Regions from separate parts of the Polymorphospora sp. NPDC051019 genome, predicted to be linked through region 3. Evidence: riboswitches for the same ligand, from Rfam matches in the RefSeq annotation. Region 3 holds a riboswitch; each other region holds the start of a gene.
The links. Region 3 has a riboswitch for cyclic di-AMP ahead of AB0M79_RS15115 (NlpC/P60 family protein). Riboswitches for the same ligand answer to the same signal wherever they lie in the genome.
Positions count from the first base shown of each region.

Region 1: linked by a shared signal. The riboswitch ahead of AB0M79_RS33115 (NlpC/P60 family protein) and the one ahead of AB0M79_RS15115 (NlpC/P60 family protein) in region 3 are both predicted to bind cyclic di-AMP.
Region 2: linked by a shared signal. The riboswitch ahead of AB0M79_RS17805 (hypothetical protein) and the one ahead of AB0M79_RS15115 (NlpC/P60 family protein) in region 3 are both predicted to bind cyclic di-AMP.

Region 1 is NZ_JBFBCH010000030.1:23,139-30,203, forward strand. Features, by position in the region: gene AB0M79_RS33075 (DUF6158 family protein) at 1-54, opposite strand, end outside; gene AB0M79_RS33080 (hypothetical protein) at 192-662, shown strand; gene AB0M79_RS33085 (DUF3817 domain-containing protein) at 701-1,012, shown strand; gene AB0M79_RS33090 (DUF397 domain-containing protein) at 1,093-1,281, opposite strand; gene AB0M79_RS33095 (DUF397 domain-containing protein) at 1,505-1,705, opposite strand; gene AB0M79_RS33100 (helix-turn-helix transcriptional regulator) at 2,152-3,027, shown strand; gene AB0M79_RS33105 (helix-turn-helix transcriptional regulator) at 3,063-3,926, shown strand; gene AB0M79_RS33110 (DUF6232 family protein) at 3,994-4,680, opposite strand; cyclic di-AMP (ydaO/yuaA leader) riboswitch at 5,182-5,321, shown strand; gene AB0M79_RS33115 (NlpC/P60 family protein) at 5,373-6,320, shown strand; gene AB0M79_RS33120 (hypothetical protein) at 6,509-7,065, shown strand, end outside.
Region 2 is NZ_JBFBCH010000009.1:53,210-60,274, reverse strand. Features, by position in the region: gene AB0M79_RS17825 (ABC transporter ATP-binding protein) at 1-1,156, shown strand, start outside; gene AB0M79_RS17820 (TerD family protein) at 1,161-1,397, opposite strand; gene AB0M79_RS17815 (glycoside hydrolase family 19 protein) at 1,690-2,769, shown strand; gene AB0M79_RS17810 (hypothetical protein) at 2,836-3,279, opposite strand; cyclic di-AMP (ydaO/yuaA leader) riboswitch at 3,557-3,688, shown strand; gene AB0M79_RS17805 (hypothetical protein) at 3,693-4,730, shown strand; gene AB0M79_RS17800 (glycoside hydrolase family 65 protein) at 4,784-7,065, opposite strand, start outside.
Region 3 is NZ_JBFBCH010000007.1:59,273-66,337, reverse strand. Features, by position in the region: gene AB0M79_RS15130 ((Fe-S)-binding protein) at 1-1,510, shown strand, start outside; gene AB0M79_RS15125 (NlpC/P60 family protein) at 1,692-2,672, shown strand; gene AB0M79_RS15120 (peptidoglycan recognition family protein) at 2,764-4,752, opposite strand; cyclic di-AMP (ydaO/yuaA leader) riboswitch at 4,982-5,120, shown strand; gene AB0M79_RS15115 (NlpC/P60 family protein) at 5,136-6,179, shown strand; gene dcd (dCTP deaminase) at 6,241-6,819, opposite strand; gene AB0M79_RS15105 (pyridoxamine 5'-phosphate oxidase family protein) at 6,943-7,065, shown strand, end outside.

The sequences.
Region 1 (7,065 bases), on a different contig from region 3:
GTCCCACTCCCCGATCCGTTGCTCCGGGCTCACGTCGCGTACTGATTCGGTCATCGTCGCTCCCGGTGTCTCGTTACCGTGCGTCTTTCCGGGATGGTTGCCCGGAGCACACGGCGCCAAACCCGCCCGCGCGGACACCAACTACGACGGCGCGTCGGAGACCGTCCGCCGCCACCGGTACGCTCGTGGCCATGAAGCGGCTGTTGACCCCGTCGTGGATCGCCCGGCATGTCGGCGCGGTCGCGCTCGTGGTCGCCTTCAGCGCGCTCGGCTGGTGGCAGATCAGCCGGGCCGTCGCCGGCAACGCCCTGAGCTGGGCGTACGCCGTGGAATGGCCGGTCTTCGCCGGCTTCGTGATCTTCGTATGGATCCGCGAGGTACGGCACACCCTGCGCGGCGACTCCCCCCACACCGATTCCGCCCCCGGCCCGCTGGACACCGCCGAACCGGCCCGGCCACTGGCCGCGACCGGCGTGGCCGGGCCGGTGGGTGCGCCCGCCGATGCCCGCGGGCCCGGCGGCGCGGCTGGCATCCGCCGGCCGGTACGCGCCGTCCGCCGGACCACCACCGCGGACGAGGACCCGGAGCTGGACGAGTACAACCGCTACCTGGCCTGGCGTAACGCCAACCCCGACGCGCGCATCAGCGACTACCCCGGCTGACCCCGGGCAGCGAGAAGGACAAGAAGGAGAGGAACACCGTGGGCGGAGCCCTGACCCGATACCGCGTGATCGCCTACATCGTGGGTGTCGTGCTGATCGCGCTCGTGGTGGTCGGTATGCCGATGAAGTACATCTGGGACGACCCGATCGTCGTCGAGACGATCGGCCCCGGGCACGGCTTCCTCTACATGGTCTACCTGGTGGCCGCCTTCGACCTGGGGCGGCGGGCCGAGTGGCCGCTGAGCAGGATGGCACTGGTCATGCTGGCCGGAACCGTGCCGTTCGTGTCTTTCTGGGCCGAGCGGGTCGTCGCGAGATGGGTGCGTGAGCCGCAGCCCGCCGCCAGCTGACCCGCTTCGGACTGATGCCGGTGAGCGGTCGGCGACGACGCCGGCCGACCACCGGCACCCGGGTCACTTCCGTCGCACGGTCAGCCGTGCAACTCTCCCGTCCTGAGTGCGACACAGAAACTGGTCCAACTGTCCGGGTCGATCGCGAGAACCCCCCCGTCGGGGTACTGCGAATTGCGTACGAGCACCTGCCCGGACCGGTAGGCCACCTCGACGCAGTTGTGCGACTCGCAGCGACGGCTCCGCCGCCACATTGCTGGCTGGTCCATCACATTCACCTGTCCCTCCCCCCCGGTTCAGGCGAAAGCGTGGTGTGCCATCCACACCTCCGCCGTCACCGTCAATTCTGCACGACGGCCACAAGCGGTAAAGGTCGCTCACGTGAGTGAATGAGTTCCCTGCTCAGAAGGTGTTCGGGAGTTCTCGGGAGGGAGCTGGCACGGCCGGCGGGCGTGGAATGGCCCGCCGACCGTCGTCTGGGTGCGTCAGTACCTATCGAAGATCAAATCCGCCGGCCCGAACACCGGCGATGAAATCCGCCCAGACAGATTCGGTGAAGGTCACCTGGTCCACCGGAAGCGCACTGTTCCTGACCGCGACCTCACCACTACGGCGAGCAACCTCCACGCAGTTGTGCGCCTCGCACCGGCTGCTTTTTACCCACTCGCCTATGGCAGGACCTGCCTGAGCCATCCTTCTAGCTCCCTCTACGTTTTGCCGTGATCTCAAACGTGGCCGGATGCCACCAGGCGGCAGCCTACTTCCCGACCGCCCGCAATACGTCGACACGCGGAGGGCGGTTTTCAAAAACACCGTACGGAACCGTTCGGCCCCGGAAAGCACCCGCCAAAGCACCCGGTCCGACTACCGACGATCACGATTACCCACCACCCGAACCCGAACAGTTGATCTAGCCGGGCGAGAGGCCGATGACGCGCGGGGCGCAAAGACCCTGGAAAAGGCGACGACGACGGGTGTAACCTGCACAGGACTCGCTATGTGGCAGGTTGCGGCTAGCCAGGTGGCGGATTTGCCCGAGCGGCACCCGCTCGAGTAGTGGCGGATTTTGCCCGAGCAGCACCCGCTCGAGCAGCAGAACCGGCGCGGTTGTGCATCGCGCGCGCACGGAGGCTGAGCGAATGACGACGGTGCACGGACCGACGGTCGGACGACGGCGGCTGAGGTCAGCGCTACGCGCGGCCCGCGAGAGGGCGGGCTACACCCAGGAACAGGTCATCGGCGCGATGGACTGGTCGCTGTCCAAGCTGATCCGGATCGAGGCCGGGACCGTGTCGATCTCGACCAACGACCTCAAGGCGCTGTTGAGCCACTACCGGCTGACCGATCCCGAGCAGGTCTCGGAACTGCTGGAACTGGCCAGGGTCGCCCGCCGGCGGACCTGGTGGTCGCAGTACAAGGAAACCCTGCCCGCCCCCTTCATCGCCTACATCGGGCTGGAACTCGAGGCGTCCACCCTCTCGTTCTTCCAGTCCTCCGGCATCCCCGGACTGCTGCAGACCGAGGGATACGCACGGGCGACCGTCGCCGCGGCCGCCACGACCTCGACCGTCTTCCCGATCGACGAAAGCGAGATCGAAACGAGGGTGGCGGTCCGGATGCGCCGCCAACGCGAGATGCTCAGCCGCCCCGAGCCGCCACAGGTGAACGTCGTGCTCGACGAGGCGGTGCTGCACCGGCAGACCGGCGGGCCGGCCTGCATCCGCGAGCAGCTGCGGCATCTGGTCGCGATGGGCAGCGAACCCAGCATGAGCATCCAGGTGCTGCCCTTCACCGCGGGCACGTACGCCAGTCAGGGATCGTTCATCGTGCTGGACTTTCCCGGCTCCGACGACGCTCCGGTCGTCTACCTCGAGGGCGTGCTGGCCCAGGACATCGTCGACCGGCCCGACCTCGTGGCGCCCTACCAACAGACGTTCCAGCGGCTCCGGGAGATGTCCCTCGGGCGCGACGAGTCGATCGCCACGATCGACCGGATCGCCCGCCAGATCGGCTGACGATCCCCGGCTCCGGTTCGGTGAGGAGGCCACCGATGACCGCGCTACACGGAGCGACGATCGGACGCCGGCGACTGCGCTCGGCACTGCGGGCGGCCCGGGAGGGTGCCGGCCTCACCCAGGAACAGGTCGCCGACGCCATGGACTGGTCGCTGTCCAAGGTGATCCGGATCGAGGCCGGCGCCGTCTCCGTCTCCACCAACGACGTGAAGGCGCTGATCAGCCACTACCGGCTGACCGACTCCGAGCAGGTCGCGGAGCTGGTCGCCCTGGCCCGGGTCTCCCGTCGCCGGGCCTGGTGGTCGCGATACCGCGACGGGCTGCCGGCGCCGTACCTGTCGTACATCGGGCTCGAGGTCGAGGCGTCGAGCCTGCTGGTCTTCCAGTCGGTCGGGATTCCGGGGCTGTTGCAGACCGACGCGTACGCGCGGGCCAGCACCGTCGCCTCGTTGCGCTTCGCGGTGGAGCCGTTCGATCTCGACATCGTCGACGACGTACGGGCACGCCGCCGGCACGAGGTGCTGGACCGGGCCGACCCGCCGTCCATCGAGGTCGTACTCGACGAGTCGGTGCTGCACCGGCAGACCGGCGGGGCGCCCTGCCTGCGCGAGCAGTTGCGGCATCTCGTCGAGGCCGGCCGCAGGTCCAACATCACGATCCAGGTGCTGCCGTTCCAGGTGCCGGACTACGCGGTACGCGCCCCGTTCATCGTCGTCCGGTTCCCGGGTACGGGTGACACCGACGTGGTCTTCGTCGGCAGTCCACTGTCGCAGGACCTGACCGACACGTCGGACACGGTGGAGCCCTACGTGGCTGCCTTCCGGACCCTCCAGGGCATGTCGCTGGAGCCGGCGGCGTCGCTCGCGCGCATCGCGCGGATCGCCGACGACCTCGGCTGAGCCCGGGGTGGGCCGGACACGCGGACGCGGACGGATCCGGCAGGGATCCGTCCGCGTCGTGGTGCGGTCAGCGTACGGTCGGCCACTGGCCGGCGGCGGCCAGCGGGTCGGCGATGCCGCCGTACCGGGCGGCTTCCTTGGCCCGGAGCAACGCCCGGGAGACCTGTCCGTACACCCGTTCCTGGTCGGTGCTGAAGACCATGACGGCCCGGCCGCGGATGTCGGCCCACAGCTCGTACGGCCTGGGCCGCAGCCGGTATCCGACGGCGGCGGTCAGCATGGGCACCATGGCGGCGGCGCCGAGGGCCAGGTAGGTGGCGGGGCTGATGGTGTGGAGTTCGCGGACGAAGCCGAGGGTGACTCCGATTCCGGCGACCACCGCCGCGGTGACCAGCATCGACCGGACGATGAGTGGATCCCGTCGGCCACGCCCGGTCCGCAGGTTGGTCAACTCCCAGATCGGGTAGCGCCGTTTGCCGATCACGAACCACTCCGTCGTGATGTAGAGACCGGGCTGGCGGTAGATCGTGGCAGGTGTCCGGCGGGTTACCCATTCGGGCTTTCCGGACATGGCCTCTGTTGGGCGGGTGGGTTGGCGGGTAGCATTCACGAGATGCCTCCAAGGGCTCGTGACGCGGGTCGGCGACGCAGATCGAGAGCGACGTAGATCAAAATCGACGTAGATCGAAATCGCCAGTGTTCTGAGGTCGGCACGTGTCCCGAAAGATCCACATGCGGTTCGAAAGATCGGCATCTGATGGCAGTCAGGTGCCGATCGCCTTCTCGTTGCGGCGCCGGTTCCGCGAAACCTTTACGGCCTAACACCATTGTGTGGACCCGCGCGCCAAAAGAGAAGGGGGGCAATGTGCAACCTGGCACTTTTACAGGCGGCAGGTGGCCCCCTGGACACCCATAGCCACCACATTGCACACATTTGATCCGATTGATACCGCCAAGAGCGACAAATAGCCTCAAACAACAATCAATCTTGGCAAGATCGACTTTTGATCGCAGCGTCCGCCGCGCGGTCCATCCGCGATCCCGATCGAGCCGGCAATCGACGCAGCGCACAGCGACAACAACGGACAGTAAGCACATCGCGCCCCGACCAGGCAACTTCGCTCCACATCACGCAGCCGCCCTCTTTCGGTTGATCCGGACCACGACTAGGTTGGAGCCGCTGGTCCGGTCGTCAGCCAACCCCCTCGGGAGGCGCCGGCCCGGCGCCGCCGAATCACCGGTCATCCATTGTCGACATCCGATCACGCTGCGCAGTCGACCGGACCGGTGAACCGGGAACCCACCGGCACCAAGGGGTGAATCCACGTTTCGTGGTAGGGCGATCTTCCCGCCCGAATCCGTCAGCTAACCCGGTAGGCGGCTGGATCACGTCGATCGGGCGTGACCCGGGGAAGAAAGGCTCTGCCTGTATTGTCGCCCGCCCGGATGCTGCTGCGCGCCGTCGTCCTGACCGGCATCACCATCGGCCTCGTCGTACCCGCCACGGGTGCCGCCGCCGAACCGTCGGTCAGCGAGCTGACGCAGCGGATCAACAAGTCGTCGACCGAGCTGGAGAAGGTCGTCGAGTCCTACAACAAACTCAACGAGGAGATCAAGGCAACCAAGGCGGCCAAGACCGCGGTGGAGGCCAAGCTCGGACCGCTGCAGGAGCAGTTGGCCCAGACCGAGGTCGAGGTCGGCACGATCGCCGCCCGGGCCTACAAGTCGGGCGGCCTGGACACCATCCAGGCGATCCTCACCGCGAGCGAGAACGGGTCGCTCGTCGACCGCCTGGGCACCCTGGAACAGCTCGCCCGCGAACGCCAGTCGCAGGTGAGCGGGTTCACCGCGACCCAGCGCGAATACCTGGACGAGCAGGCACGGCTCGACGCCACCCTGGCCCGCGAGACCGCCCAGGCCAAGGAACTCCAGGCCGGCAAGAAGAAGATCGAGGCCGACCTCAAGAAGCTGTACGAGATGCGGGAGCGGGCGTACGGCGCGGCCACCAACCCGGGCAGCTCCTACACCGGCAGCATCCCGGCGGTCTCCGGGCAGGCCGGTGTCGCGGTCCGGTTCGCGTACGGCGCGATCGGCAAGCCGTACGTGTGGGCGGCCTCCGGCCCGAACGGCTACGACTGCTCGGGTCTGACGCTGGCGGCGTGGCGGGCGGCCGGCAAGTCGCTGCCCCACAACGCGGCCATGCAGTGGGACCGGGTGGCGAAGATCAGCCGGAGCGCGCTCCAGCCGGGTGACCTGGTCTTCTACAGCAACCTCGGCCACGTGGGCATCTTCGTCGGCAGCGGCAAGGTGATCCACGCACCGACCTTCGGCGAGAGCGTCAAGATCTCCAGCGTCGACATGATGCCCCCGTACGGCTACGGCCGGGTGCGCTAGACCACTCCTGCCGCCCGGCGGCCCCGCCGTGCCAGTCGCACGCGGGGACCGTCGGGCGGTCCGGTGACCGGATCGCGAACACCGCAAGATCGCCGTTTCGGCGCCGATAACGCAGTCGACTGCACATTCGGCGCCGAAACGGCGATCTTGAACGGCGATTGTCGTAGGACCGCCCCATGCTGGCCGGCATGACAGACCTCCCCGCGGTCCATCGGACCGTTCTGCCTGCTCTGCCCCCGTTCTCGTTCGACCTGAGCCTGCGTGCCCTCGACGGCTTCGGCCCGGGCGCCGGCGACCATCGCCGCACCGGCGACGCGGTCCGCAAGGCGTTGCTGCTCCCCGCTCCCGCCGGCCGTCCCGACCGGGCGGTCGTGGTCGAGGTCGCCGCGGCCGCCGGCCCGCCCGGTGTCACCCTGACCGTCTTCGCCGACATCCCGCTGGCGCCGGCCGACCTGTGCGCCGTCGAGCGGCTGGTCGCCCGCTGGTTCAGCCTGGCGGACGATCCGGCGCCGCTGCTGGCCGCCGCCGACACCGACCCGGCCATGGCCCCGCTGCTGCCGGTGCTTCGCGGCCTGCACCAGGTCCGGTTCGCGTCACTCGCCGAGGGCGCGGTCTACTTCACGCTCACCCAGCGCAGCACGCAGTGGTTCGCCGCGGCCCGCAAACGGCGCCTGATGGCCGACCTGGGCACGACCGTCCGGCTCGACGGCACCGCCTACACCGCGTTCCCTTCGCTGGCGACCAT
Region 2 (7,065 bases), on a different contig from region 3:
GCTGGAGGACCCGAGTTCGGGGGCCATCCTGCTCGACGGTGAGCTGGCCAACGACCTGCCACCTCGCGACCGCCGGATCGCCATGGTCTTCCAGGACTTCGCCCTCTATCCGCACATGACGGTCGGCGACAACATCGCCTTCCCGCTGCGGCTGTCCGGGGTGGAGCCCGCTCCGCGCGGTGAGCGGGTGGCCGACGTCGCCAGCGCCCTCGGCATCGGCGACGTGCTCGGCCGTAAACCGAACCAGCTCTCCGGTGGCCAGCGTCAGCGGGTCGCGATGGGGCGCGCGATCGTACGCCGCCCCGGACTGTTCCTGATGGACGAACCGCTGTCCAACCTGGACAGCGGTCTGCGGGCGGAGCTGCGGGCCGAGATCTCCGGGCTGGTGCGCGAGCTGAAGGTCAGCACCATCTACGTCACCCACGACCAGGCCGAGGCGCTGACCATGGCCGACCGGGTGGCGATCATGCGTAAGGGGGTGCTCCAGGACGTCGGCACCCCCACCCAGGTCTACGGGCGGCCGGCGACCCTCTACGTCGCCGCCTTCCTCGGCAGCCCCCGGATGAACCTGCTCGAGGCGTCGGTCTACGTGCACCTGGACCGCTACGTCACGCTCAACCTCGGTGACCAGGCGCTCTACCTGCCGTGGGACGACATCCGGGCGCGGGCCGTCGCGCACTACCACGGTGAGCGGATCGTGGTCGGGATGCGGGCCGAGGCGCTGACCCCGGTCGCACCCGACACCCAGGGCGACGTGCTCCAGGGCCGGATCCGCTACCTGGAGCACCACGGACACGAGTCGCTGGCCTACCTCGACATCGGGGCGACCGCCGTGGTCGTCGACGACATCAGCGGCGCGGTCCCCGGCCAGGCCGCCGAGCCGGGGCCGATCAAGCGGCTCGGTAATGCCGTCCAGCGGCTGACCGGGCGCGGCGCGGACGCCGGCCGCTCGATCCCGCGGCAGCGGCAGGCCGGCGGCCGGACCAGTGTGCTCAGCGACCCCGGCCGGCACCACCGGCGGCCGGCGGAACTGGCCGTACGGCTGGCGCCGTACCCGGGGGTGTCGGCGGGCCATCCGCTGGCGATCTCGGTACGCCTGGACGCCCTGCACTTCTTCGACGAGCGCGGCGACCGGATCGACGTGGGCTGGCGCTGACGCCTCACCTGTAGCCGTTGAGCGGACCGGCCGGACCGGTCCGCTTTCCGGGGTGGACGGCCGCGCCGCTCGGGTGGTGCTGCTGGTCGTAGAACCCGAGGTCCTTGTCGCCGCGGACCCTGCCGGCCGCGGTCACCAGGAGCGCGGACGCGTCCACGTCGGCGCCGGCGGTCCAGCTCGGCACGAGCCGTGCCCGGGTCGACGTGAGCGCTGTGCTGGCTCCTTTGACCAGCGGTGACACGGGTGGCTCCTCGTGCTCGGGGTCGTTCGACCGTATTGGGCACCGTGCGGCGAAGAGTATTCATCTAGATCATTTTGGCCGTTGGGTAGCTCGGTCGGTCCATCCGGTTCGCCCCGCGACCGGCCGTGCGGCGTGACCCGGTGGCGTCTTCCCGCCGGATGACCTCGACCGGTGCCGTCGTGCGCCCCGCGTATGTCCGGGGCTCGATCCCTTGCGCTGATCGACGGAATAGGTTAGTAAAGTTTATTAAAAGATGGCTGTCTACGTCTGCTGTAACGAGGAGAGTGATTAGGTGTCCAGAAAACGCACGATCGCGTCGCTGGCCGCACTCGCGGTCGCGGTCGCCCTGGCCGTCGTCGTACCGATGTCGTCCGCGTCCGCCGCGACCTGCGCGACCGCCTGGAACTCCTCGGCGGTCTACACCGGGGGCATGACCGCCTCCCACAACGGCCGTAACTGGCAGGCCAAGTGGTGGACGCAGGGCGAGGCGCCCAGCACCGGTGGCTCCGGCGTCTGGGCCGACCAGGGCACCTGCGGAGGCGGCACCCAGCCGCCGCCGGGCACCAACTGCAACCATCCCGCCTGGGTCGCCGGCCAGTGGTACCCGGCCGGCTCGATCGTCCGCTACACCAATGGCCAGTACTACCGGGCCAAGCACGAGAACCCGGGGTACGACCCGATCATCAGCACCTGGTACTGGGAGCCCTACTCCTGCAGCGGGCAGCCGCCCACCACCCCGCCGGGCGGCAACACTGGCTTCGTGGTCAGCCAGGCGCAGTTCAACCAGATGTTCCCGAGCCGGAACGGCTTCTACACCTACAGCGGGCTGACCGCCGCGCTGAGCGCGTACCCGGGCTTCGCCAAGACCGGTGACGAGACCACCCGGCGGCGCGAGGCGGCGGCCTTCCTGGCCAACGTCAACCACGAGACCGGCGGCCTGGTCCACATCGTCGAGCAGAACCAGGCCAACTACCCGCACTACTGCGACACCAGCCAGCCGTACGGCTGCCCGGCCGGCCAGGCCGCCTACTACGGCCGCGGCCCCGTGCAGTTGAGCTGGAACTTCAACTACAAGGCGGCCGGCGACGCGCTCGGCCTGCCGCTGCTCACCAACCCGTGGCTGGTGCAGAACGACGCGGCCGTGGCCTGGAAGACGGCGCTGTGGTACTGGAACACCCAGTCGGGTCCGGGCACGATGACCCCGCACCACGCGATGGTCAACGGGATCGGTTTCGGCGAGACGATCCGCAGCATCAACGGCGCGCTGGAGTGCAACGGCCGCAACCCGGCCACGGTGCAGAGTCGGGTGAACGCCTACCAGCGGTTCGTCCAGATCCTCGGCACCACGCCCGGCAACAACCTCTACTGCTGAGACCGCGCGGGCCGGCGGCGGACAGGTCCGCCGCCGGCCCGCGATCCGGTGGGTGCCGGGCTCCGGTCAGCGTCCGCCGCGTCCCGGCCCCGGCCCGAACCCGCCGCCCTTGCCCCCGAACACGCCGGCCTCGGCGCCCGCGATGATCGCGTCGGCCTGCTCCCGGGTCAGCTTGCCTTCCTCGACCGCCGCGTCGAGCCGCTCCTTGAGCTTCGCCTGCCGCTCCTGCTCGGCCCCGGTGCGCAGGTCACCCTGCACCTTCTCCAGCGCGGCGCTGACCTTCTCCACGTCGACGCCGAGTTCGGCGGCCAGCCCCTCGGCGAGCTGCCGGTTGTGCTCGGCCCGCCGTTCCTCGTGCTGCTCCGTCCGGGACGGCGCGCTGGAGGACGACGTCGACGGCGCGGGTGTCGGATCCTCGGCGAGGGCCACGGTCGGTACGGCCACCGCCAGAGCGAGCACCCCGGCCGCACCGAGGCCGACGAGTGCCGCCTTCCTGGGGACGATCTGCATGATCACTTTCCTCCGATTGGTAACGGTTGGACGGTTTACCGGGATTCACCATGAGTCGTGCCGCTGGGCGCCGGCCATGTGGAACCTGTCAGCAAGCTGGCAAGTCACCGCCCGGCAGCCGCCGGCGGCCGGCTCGACCGACCAGCAGACATCACCGAAAGTCGTTGTCCTGTAACGCATCCGCCCTGGTAGTGGCTCGGTGGTTCCGGAGCGACGGACCCGAACCATCCGGTAGGCTGGCCCGCGGTCTCCGCCCGGCGGCGCCCATCGGCGCCGGTGGTGACCGCCGCCCAATCGCCGCGAGGCGAGCCGGGGAACCAGGTGTCCCGGGGTGAATCCGCGCCAGCGGTAGGGATCCTTCCGTCCCGAACCCGTCAGCTAACCCGGTCGGCGGCAGATGGGAGGAACGGTAGATGACGTCATTCCAGCGTCGGCGGCAGTCGCTGCCCGTCACGCTCGTGACCGCCGTAGCCGTGCTCATCGGCTTGGCGGTCGCCCCCGGCACGGCACACGCCGAGCCAACTTCCGCACCGACGACGCCCGGCGACGAGGGTGAGAACCCGTTGCTGCGCGACGTGATGGAAGCCACCAGTCGTGGCTACGTCGAGGCGAAGACGGCGGTCGACAACTCACGCAAGCGCCAGCTGCAGCTCACCCTCGAACTACAGAAGGTCGAAAAGCAGATCGAGGTGCTCCAGCCCGAGATCGGCCAGGTGGCGGCCAACGCCTACCGGATGGGCCGTATCGGGCCGATGATGATGCTGCTCAACAGCGCGTCGCCCGAGGACTTCCTCGACCGCGCCGAGAGCCTCGACGCCCTCGCCCAGCACGACAACCGGAAGATGCGCGAACTCAACGCCGCGCTCGACCAGGCCAACCGGGCCAAGGCCGCGATCGACCAGGCCGTCACCGAGGAGCAGCAGCAACTCGAGGTCATGGCGAAGAAAAAGGCCGAGACCGAGAAGGCGCTCCGGCTGGCCGGCGGCGCCTCGACCGGCGGGTTCGTCAACGCGACCTCGCCGATCGCCGCGCAGGCCCCGCGCAACCGCGACGGATCGTGGCCGGCACAGTCGTGCAACCAGAACGACCCGACGACCTCGGGATGCATCACCGCGCGTACCCTGCACGCGCTCAAGGAGACCCAGAAGGCCGGGTTCAACTGGTACGTCTCCTGCTACCGCCCCGGTGGGCCGTACGAGCACCCCAAGGGACGCGCCTGCGACTTCTCTTCCCAGAAGAAGGGCTTCGGCGGCGTCGCGCAGGGTGAGAACAGGTTGTACGGCAACAACCTGGCCGCGTTCCTGGTCCGCAACGCCGACCGGCTCGGCATCCTCTACGTCATCTGGTTCAAACAGGTCTGGCTACCGGCGATCGGCTGGAAGTCGTACAGCGGCGCCTACGGCGACCCGAACACCGACCACACGAACCACGTGCACCTGTCCCTGCTGTAGGGACACTCACGCCGGAGCCGGGTCGCCTGCGCGACCCGGCTCCGGCGTATCCGTCACAGCTCGCCCAGCGCCGACCGGCGGGCCGGGGCACGCCCCGGCGGCTGGCGGGGCGGCGGCCCCGCCAGCGGAGCCGCCGGGATCGGCAGGGTCACCGGATCGTCACAGGTCACCGTGACCTCCTCACCGTGGTGCCGCAACTCCAGCCGGGTGTCGTCGTCGCCGTCCCGCAGCGCGTACGTCACCTCGTGCGGCCGCACGTCGACCCGCAACCGCCGGCCGTGCCACATCAACGAGAACTCCAGCCGGCCGATCCGGCTCGGCAGCCGGGGCGCGAACGACAACCGGCCGTCGTGGTCACGCATCCCGCCGAGCCCGGCCACCAGCGCGATCCACGCCCCCGCCAGCGACGCCACATGCACCCCGTCGCGGGTGTTCTGGTGGATGTCGTGCAGATCCATCAGGGCGGCCTCGCCCAGATAGTCGTGGGCGAGTTCGAGATGGCCCGTCTCGGCGGCCAGCACCGACTGGGTGCACGCCGACAGCGACGAGTCGCGAACCGTACGACGCTCGTAGTAGACGAAGTTGCGCGCCTTCTCCTCGGCGGTGAACGCGTCGCCGCGCAGGTGCATCGCCATCACCAGGTCGGCCTGCTTGACCACCTGCTTGCGGTAGAGGTCGAAGTACGGGTGGTTGAGCAGCAGCGGGTACTTGTCCGGCGGGGTCGCGGCGAAGTCCCACTCCTGGTAGCGGGTGAAGCCCTCCACCTGCGGGTGCACGCCCAGCTCCTCGTCGTACGGCACGTACATCGACCCGGCCGCGTCCCGCCACGCGGCGGTCTCCTCGTCGTCGACGCCGAGCCGCCACGCCTCCTCGCTGTGCCGCTGCACCGCCTCCGCGGCGGCCAGCAGGTTCCGCTGCGCCATCAGGTTCGTGTAGACGTTGTCGTCCTTCACCGCCGTGTACTCGTCCGGCCCGGTGACCCCGTCGATGTGGAACCGGCCGTGCCGGTCGTGGTGGCCCAGCGACCGCCACAACCGCGCCGTCTCCACCAGCAGCTCCAGGCCGATCTCGCGCTCGAACTCGGTGTCCCCGGTCGCCTGCACGTAGCGGCGGACGGCGTCGGCGATGTCGGCGCCGATGTGGAAGCCGGCGGTGCCCGCCGGCCAGTACGCCGAACACTCGTGGCCCCGGATCGTCCGCCACGGGAACGCCGCCCCGTGCAGGTCGAGGGTCCGGGCCCGGTCCCGGGCCAGGTCCAGGGTGGCGTGCCGCCAGCGCAGGGCGTGCGCCACCGCGGCCGGCTGGGTGTACGTCAGCACCGGCAGCACGAACGTCTCGGTGTCCCAGAAGACGTGGCCGTCGTAGCCCGGACCGGTCAGGCCCTTCGCGGCGATCGGCCGCGACTCGGCCCGCGCGCCGGCCTGCAACACGTGGAACAGCCCGAACCGCACCGCCTGCTGCACCTCGGGATCACCCTCGACCCGCACGTCGGACGCGTCCCAGAAGTCGTCGAGGTATTCGCGCTGCTCGCGGACCAGGCCCTCCCAACCGGAGTAGCGGGCCCCGGCCAGCGCACCGCCGACCTGGTCCCGCAGCGCGGGCCGGGACCGCCGGCTGGACCAGCCGTACGTCAGGTACTTGACCATCCGCAGCCGCTGGCCCGGACGGAGCGCCACCGCGACCGTCGTACGGGCCCAGTCCTCGTACGCCTCGGTGGTCACCTTGGTGCGTTCCGGCCCGTCGACCTCGTGCCCCATCGCGGCGGCCAGCCGCAGCCCGCTCCGCTTGGTCCGGTGGATCAGCAGGCCACCGTCCTCGTAGACCAGCCGCTCCTCGGCCTGCAACGGCGACTCCAGTACGGCGGCGACCCGCGGGTCCTTCGCCTGCGCCGGCAGTTCCTCGTTGGCGACCAGTTCGGACTGCACGATCAGCCGCACCGGTTCGTCGACCGGTTCGATCTCGTAGCAGATCGCCGCGACCGCCCGTTGGGTGAACGACACCAGCCGGGTGCTGCGGATCCGGACCTCGTCGCCGGCCGGTGAACGCCAGTGCACGTTGCGTTCCAGGGTGCCGGCGCGCAGGTCGAGCACCCGCTCGTGGGCGAGCAGTTCGCCGTAGCGGACGTCGAACGGTTCGTCGTCGACCAGCAGCCGGATCAGCTTGCCGTTCGTGATGTTGACGATCGTCTGGCCCGACTCGGGAAAACCGAACCCGGCCTCGGCGTACGGCAGCGGACGCAGCTCGTAGAAGGAGTTGAGGTAGCTGCCGGGCAGTCCGTGCGGCTCACCCTCGTCGAGGTTGCCGCGCAGCCCGACATGCCCGTTGGCCAGCGCGA
Region 3 (7,065 bases):
GACCTGGCTGATCGTGATCTCGCTGAACGTCACCATGGGCGTCGCCTGGCACCGGTTCTCGGCCTTCTTCAACATCTTCTTCAAGCGCGACCCCGGCAGCGCCGGCTCCGGGCTCGGCGCGCTGCGCCCGATGATGTCCGACGGCAAGCCGCTCGACTTCGAGGAGGCCGACCCGGAGAAGGACCAGTTCGGCGTCGCCCAGGTCGAGCAGTTCACCTGGAAGGGCCTGCTCGACTTCACCACCTGCACCGAGTGCGGCCGTTGCCAGTCGCAGTGCCCGGCCTGGAACACCGGCAAGCCGCTCTCGCCCAAGCTGCTGGTGCTCAGCCTGCGTGACCACGCCTACGCCAAGGCGCCCTACCTGCTCGCCGGCGGCGGCAAGGACCTCACCGGCGAGGAGAAGGCGACCGCGGCCCAGCTCGCGCACCTGGACGTACTGGCGCTGGCCGAGGCGGAGCGCCCGCTGATCGGGGGGGCCGAGGACGGCGGCGTCATCGACCCCGACGTGCTGTGGTCCTGCACCACCTGTGGCGCCTGTGTCGAGCAGTGCCCGGTCGACATCGAGCACGTCGACCACATCGTCGACATGCGCCGCTACCAGGTGCTGATCGAGTCGTCCTTCCCGTCCGAAGCCGGCGTGATGCTGCGCAACCTGGAGAACAAGGGCAACCCGTGGGGCGCCCCGCAGAACACCCGTGAGGACTGGACCAAGGGCCTCGACTTCGAGGTGCCCCGTGTCGGCGAGGTCGAAGACTTCGAATACCTCTTCTGGGTCGGCTGCGCCGGGGCGTTCGAGGACAGGGCGAAGCGGACCACCCGTGCGGTCGCCACCCTGCTGCACGAGGCCGGCGTCAACTTCGCCATCCTCGGCGAGGGCGAGACGTGCTCCGGCGACCCGGCCCGCCGGATCGGCAACGAGTTCGTCTTCCAGATGCTGGCCCAGCAGAACGTCGAGACCCTCAACGAGGCCGGCGTCAAGAAGATCGTCGCGACCTGCCCGCACTGCTTCAACACCCTCGGCAACGAGTACGGCGAACTCGGCGGCAAGTTCGAGGTCGTACACCACACGCAGTTGCTCGCCCACCTCGTCGCCAGCGGCAAGCTGACTCCGGTCACCCCGGTCGACGGCGGCGTCACCTACCACGACCCGTGCTACCTCGGTCGGCACAACCGGGTCTTCGCCGCACCGCGCGAGGTGCTCGGGTCCGCTGTCGACGGCGGGCTCACCGAGATGCCGCGCAACTCCGAGCGGTCGTTCTGCTGCGGAGCCGGCGGCGCTCGAATGTGGATGGAAGAGCGGATCGGCAAGCGGATCAACGTCGACCGGGTCGAAGAGGCGCTGTCCACCGGGGCCAAGACCGTGGCGGTCGGCTGCCCGTTCTGCTACACGATGCTCGGCGACGGGGTGACCGGCAAGGGCGAGGAGGACAACGTCGAGGTCGTCGACGTCGCCACCGTCCTGCTGCGCTCGGTCAAGCCCGACACCACGCCGGCCAAGACCGGCAACTGACGTACCTGTAACGGATCTCAGCCGGGGTTCAGGGAGCGCCCAGGGAGGCGTCAGGGCAGAGCGCCGTCTTGATTCACTTTGGAGACACCTCTAAGGTGAGGCACCGACCGTGTGTGGATGTCGGCCTCCGTTCTTCCCCCGAGAGGCGCCCGCGGTCGCAACTAAGGAGTCGGGGTCTCCGGTGGCCAGCCGTTACCGATTGCCGCGTCTCGGCGCGCGAGTCCTCCTTGCCCTCAGCGCGGCGCTGGCCGTGACCCTGCTGCCCGGGATACCGGCGCAGGCACAGCCGACCGCCGCCCAACTCGAGGCGCAGATCAACGACAAGTGGCACGAACTCGAACCGATCATCGAGCAGTACAACAAGGTCCGTGTCGAGTTGAAGGCCAACGAGAAGAAGGCGGCCGAACTCGACAAGAAGATCCAGCCGCTGATGTTGCAGACCGAGATGGCGACCGAGCGGATCGGCCTGCTCGCCACCCGGCAGTACAAGGGCGGCCCGTCGTTGAGCCTCAACGCGCTGCTCACCGTCGGCACGCCGGACAGCCTCGCCGACCAGATGACGATGCTCCGGATGCTGGCCCGCCACGAGCAGCGGCAGGTTGCCGGCGTCGTCACCGTGAAGGAGCAGTACGAGACGGAGAAGATGACCCTCGAGACGGTCATCACCGAGCAGCGCAAGCAGGATGCCGATCTCGCGGCGAAGAAGAAGAAGATCGACACCGAGATCAAGAACCTGGAGCGGCTGCAGGCCCAGATGAACATCCCGATCGGCCCGCCGGTCCGCATCGGTACCTGCCCGACCAACCACCCGAACCGTGCCGTGGCCACCGCCTGTGCCCAGATCGGCAAGCCGTACGTGTGGGGCGCGGCCGGTCCGAACTCCTTCGACTGCTCCGGCCTGACCCAGTACGCGTGGGCCCGGGCCGGCGTGTCCCTGCCGCACTACACCGGCGCGCAGTGGAACCGTGGAACCGCGGTGAGCCGGGCCGATGCCAAAGCCGGAGACCTGGTCTTCTTCGGTAGCGACCTGAGCCACGTGGGCATCTATCTCGGCAACGGGGTCACGGTGCACGCCCCCCGGGCCGGCCTACCGGTGCAGATGGCGAGCATCGACCAGATGGGCAAGCCGGTCGTCGGCTTCCGGCGCGTCGGAACCGGATAGACACCTGTTCCCACGAATCGGCCCCCGCTCCCGGCGGGGGCCGATTCTTTTGGAACGGGTCAGCGCGGAGCGCCGATGGGAGACGGGTAGGTCAGCGCGGAGCGCCGACTGGTGACATGAGGATCTGTACGTCCTCCCGGTCCACGTACATGAACCGGTGTCCGAACTGGATCTGCACGTACGTCTTCTCGCCGCGGATCACCGTCCAGTCGCCGGGCGAGTTGCCCTCGTACGTGCTGGCCCGGTAGTACTCGCTGCCCAGCACGTCACCGACGGCGTACCGTTCGCCGGCCTTCATCGTGTACTGCAACGGGGAGATCGTCTGGTAGGGCACCCCCGCCGGGTACGCCGCCGCCTCGGGGTAGGCACGGCCGTACAGCGGGATGGTGTCCTTGCCGGGCTTCGGGGTGGCGACCAGGCCGATCGACCACTTGCCGTTCGGCGCCGACGGCGGATTGTGGAACCACGCCTTCTGCCCGAGATACCAGATCGCCGTCCAGTCGCCGCGCCGCTCGGCGATCGCGTACGTCTGCCCTGCCGACGCCCGCGCTCCGTGGTCGGAGATGTGCATCGTGTTCGGCGTACCGTCGGGGCGCTTCGCCAGGTCGTTGACGAGCGGCGCGTCCGGGCTCGGCGCGCTGCGCAGGATCACCGACGACGACCCCCGCGACGGGCACGGTACGCCCGCGACCTCGCAGCCGGTGAACGCCGGCCGGTTCGTCGCGAAGTCCGGGTCGATCGTGACCAGGCCGGTACGGTGCGTGCCGGTGCTCCAGAACGGCGCCTTCAGCAGGTCGAAGTAGTGCGACCAGTTCCAGTACGGGCCCGGGTCCCAGTGCATGCTGCCCATGTTGCTGGCGAGCGTGCCGGGCACGTTGTCGTGCCCGATGATGTGCTGCCGGTCGAGCGGGATGCCGAGCCGCAGCGCCAGGTGCCGCACCAGCTTGGCGGAGGTGCGGTACATCGCCTCGGTGTACCAGGTGCCCTGGGCGGCGAAGCCCTCGTGTTCCAGGCCGATCGCCTTGGCGTTGACGAACCAGTTGCCGGCGTGCCAGCCGACGTCCTTGGCCTTCAGGTGCTGGGCGATGTGCCCGTCGACCGAGCGCAGCGTGTAGTGCCAGCTCACCCAGTTCTTGTCCTGGGCGAGCCGGGTCGTGCCGGCGAAGTAGCCCTCGGCGTCGTGGATGACGATGTATTCGATCTTCTGCTGGGCCGGGCGGTTGCCCTTGTCGTGGTTGCCGTAGCTGGTCGGGACCGTTCCGTCGCCGCGCAGTTCGTACGGCGCCGGCAGCCACTCGCAGGAGATGTCGTCCGGGCACTCCAGCCCGTCCGGGCGGGCCAGCTTGCGCAGGCCGAGCCGGTCCAGCCAGGACGTCGCCGGGGTGAGGCCGGCGTGCCGGGCCAGACTGACCTGCTGGCCGTCGTCGGTCCGCCGGGTCGCGCCGGTACGGATCGTCGAGTAGACCTCGTCGGCGAAGGCGGCCGCCGCGTCACGGGTGTCGGCGCCGGAGTAGCGCGCGACCGCGCCGTACCAGTCGGCCGGGTCGCTGCCGGCACCCTGCGGGGCACCCAGTTCCCGCTGGTACGCGGCGAGCAGCGCGGCGCCGCCGCGGATGTTGACCACCGGGTCGGTACGCAGCGCCTCGGCTCCGGCCCCGGTCAGTCCGGCGGCGGTGCCGAGGGTACGCAGCGCCGCCTCGTCCGGCGGGTTCGGCGCGGGGTGTTCGAGTTCGATCGCCTCGCGGGAGGTGTCGCCGCGCGGGTCCTCGTGGGTGCCGTGGTGACCGGGTACCGGCAGGCTCGCCACGTGCGCGGCGTCGGTGAGGTGCATCGGGCCGTACCCGCCGCTCGTGCTCGGCGTGCCGGCGTTGGTGTCCCAGCGCGACTGCAGGTACGACACGCCGAGCAGGATGCTCTCCGGTACGCCGTACTCGGCGGACGCGGCGGCGTACTGCTGCTGTCTGGTATCGGTCGGGGCTGGCACGGCGGGTGCCGGGCTGACCGGCACGAGCGTCGCGGCGCCGACGACCGCGACGCTGAGCAGGATCCGCCTGCCCGTCGGCTTGGTGAGACGCTGCATCGAACCTCCAGTCGGATTGATCTATGTCGTCACCTTCGTCCGTGTGGCCGCTCCCGTCAATGGATTCCGGACGATGTCTGCGTACTGTAGGAAACTTTCATGCCTGACTGACTGCGACAGGCTTGACACGCAACGGATTTCACAGGTCCGGTGGTTGCGCATTGATAACGACGCTGCCTAATGTGATGAACCGTCGAGCGGGATCCGGCCATCCACCAGGGATGGCGTCGACTCGACACCGCCGAGTCACAACAAGGTCGTGAGCCGGGGACCCAGAAGTAACCGGGGTGAATCCGCAGACTTGCGGTAGGGCGCAACTCTCCCGCCCGAACCCGTCAGCTAACCCGGTAGGCGGTCCGTAAGGAGAAGGAGCACCGACCCCGGTGGCTGATCATGCACCGTGGCGCCGACTCTTCCGGCCGGCGACCGCCGGCCGACCGCCGGCCCTGCCACGTCTCCGCCGGTTGACCAGGACAACCGTCTTCGTCGCCGTCGCCAGTGTCGCCATCGTCCTCTTCGGAGCGGTACCCGCCCGGGCCGAGCCGACCGTCGCCGAGATCGAAGCCCAGATCGACAAGTCGTGGAGCCAGCTCGAGCCGGTGATCGAGCAACACAACGCCACCCGCGAGCAGCTGGCGACGAAGAAGAAGCAGGCCGACGCCCTCGCCGCGAAGATCGCCCCGCTTCAGCTCCAGGTCGACCTGGCCATGGAACGCGTCGGTCAGTTCGCGACCCGCGCCTACAAGGGCGGCAACACGTCGGCGTTGAACTCGATTCTCACCAACGGCTCGCCGCAGACCCTCGCCGACCAGCTGGAACTGCTCGACCAGTTCGCCCGCAGGCAGGCCCGCGACATCCAGAGCGTGGTCGACCTCAAGGCGCAGTACACGGCGCAGAAGGGCCCGCTCGACACCCTCGTCGCCCAGCTCACCACGACCGAGGCCGAGCTGGCAGCCAAGACCAAGCAGATCAACGCGGACATCAAGAAGCTCCAGGAGCTGCGGCTCAAGGCGTACGGCACCTCCGGCGGCCTCGGCTCGCTGCGTCCGGCGCCCTGTCCGGCGACGTACCCGGGTGGGCCGGCCAGCACGGTCGCAAAGTTCGCCTGCTCCCAGATCGGCAAGCCCTACGTCTGGGGCGCCTCCGGGCCGAACGGCTACGACTGCTCCGGCCTGATGCTCGCCGCCTGGGGCAAGGTCGGCGTACGACTGCCGCACAACGCCGCCGCCCAGCGCCGGATGATGCCCTCGATCAGCCGCTCCGAGCTGCGCCCCGGTGACTTCGTCTTCTACAACTCCGACCTCAGCCACGTCGGCATGTACGTCGGCAACGGCTGGCTGGTGCATGCCTCCCAGGCCGGCGTACCGGTCCTGATGAAGCGCTACGACAACGGCACGATCCACAGCTTCGGCCGCCCCAGGATGTGACGGCGACGCCAAAAGGGGCGCCTCCCTCGACGGGAGGCGCCCCTTTTGCTGCCTTCGTGCCTCAGCGGACCGGCCAGGTCCGCCAGTTCTGCCACGAGCGGCTCGGCGTCGGCCCACGCTGCCCCTGGTAGCGCGAACCGTAGACCGCCGACCCGTACGGGTGCTCGGCTGGCGACGACAGCCGGAAGATGCAGAGTTGGCCGATCTTCATCCCCGGCCAGAGCGTGATCGGCAGGTTGGCCACGTTGGACAGCTCCAGCGTCACGTGCCCGGAGAAGCCCGGATCGATGAAGCCGGCCGTCGAATGCGTCAGCAGGCCGAGCCGGCCGAGGCTCGACTTGCCCTCCAACCGTCCGGCGAGCTGGTCGCCGAGGGAGATCACCTCGAGCGTCGACGCGAGCACGAACTCGCCCGGATGCAGCACGAACGGCTCCCCGTCCGGTACCTCGACAGCCGAAGTCAGGTCATCCTGCTGCACCGACGGGTCGATGTGCGTGTAGAGGTGGTTGTTGAACACCCGGAAGAGCCGGTCGAGCCGTACGTCGATACTCGACGGCTGGACCAGCGCCGGATCGAACGGCTCCAGCGCCAGGGCGCCCGCCTTGATCTCACTGACGAGGTCGCGGTCGGAGAGCAGCATCGTCACACCATATCGAGCCGGCCTGGGTGGGTCGGCGGCCCGCCCCGCCGGTTCGGCCAGATTGTGCTGGTCAGATCCGCGGTTCGTTACCCGTGTCGTACAGATGTTCGATAGAATTCCGGTATGGCTACCTGGACCGAGTTCGCCGCCGACGAGCCCCGACTCGCCGAAGCGATCCGTTCGCTGATGCACCAGTACGGCCCCGGCCTGGGCTACCTGGCCACCGTCCGGGCCGACGGCGGGCCG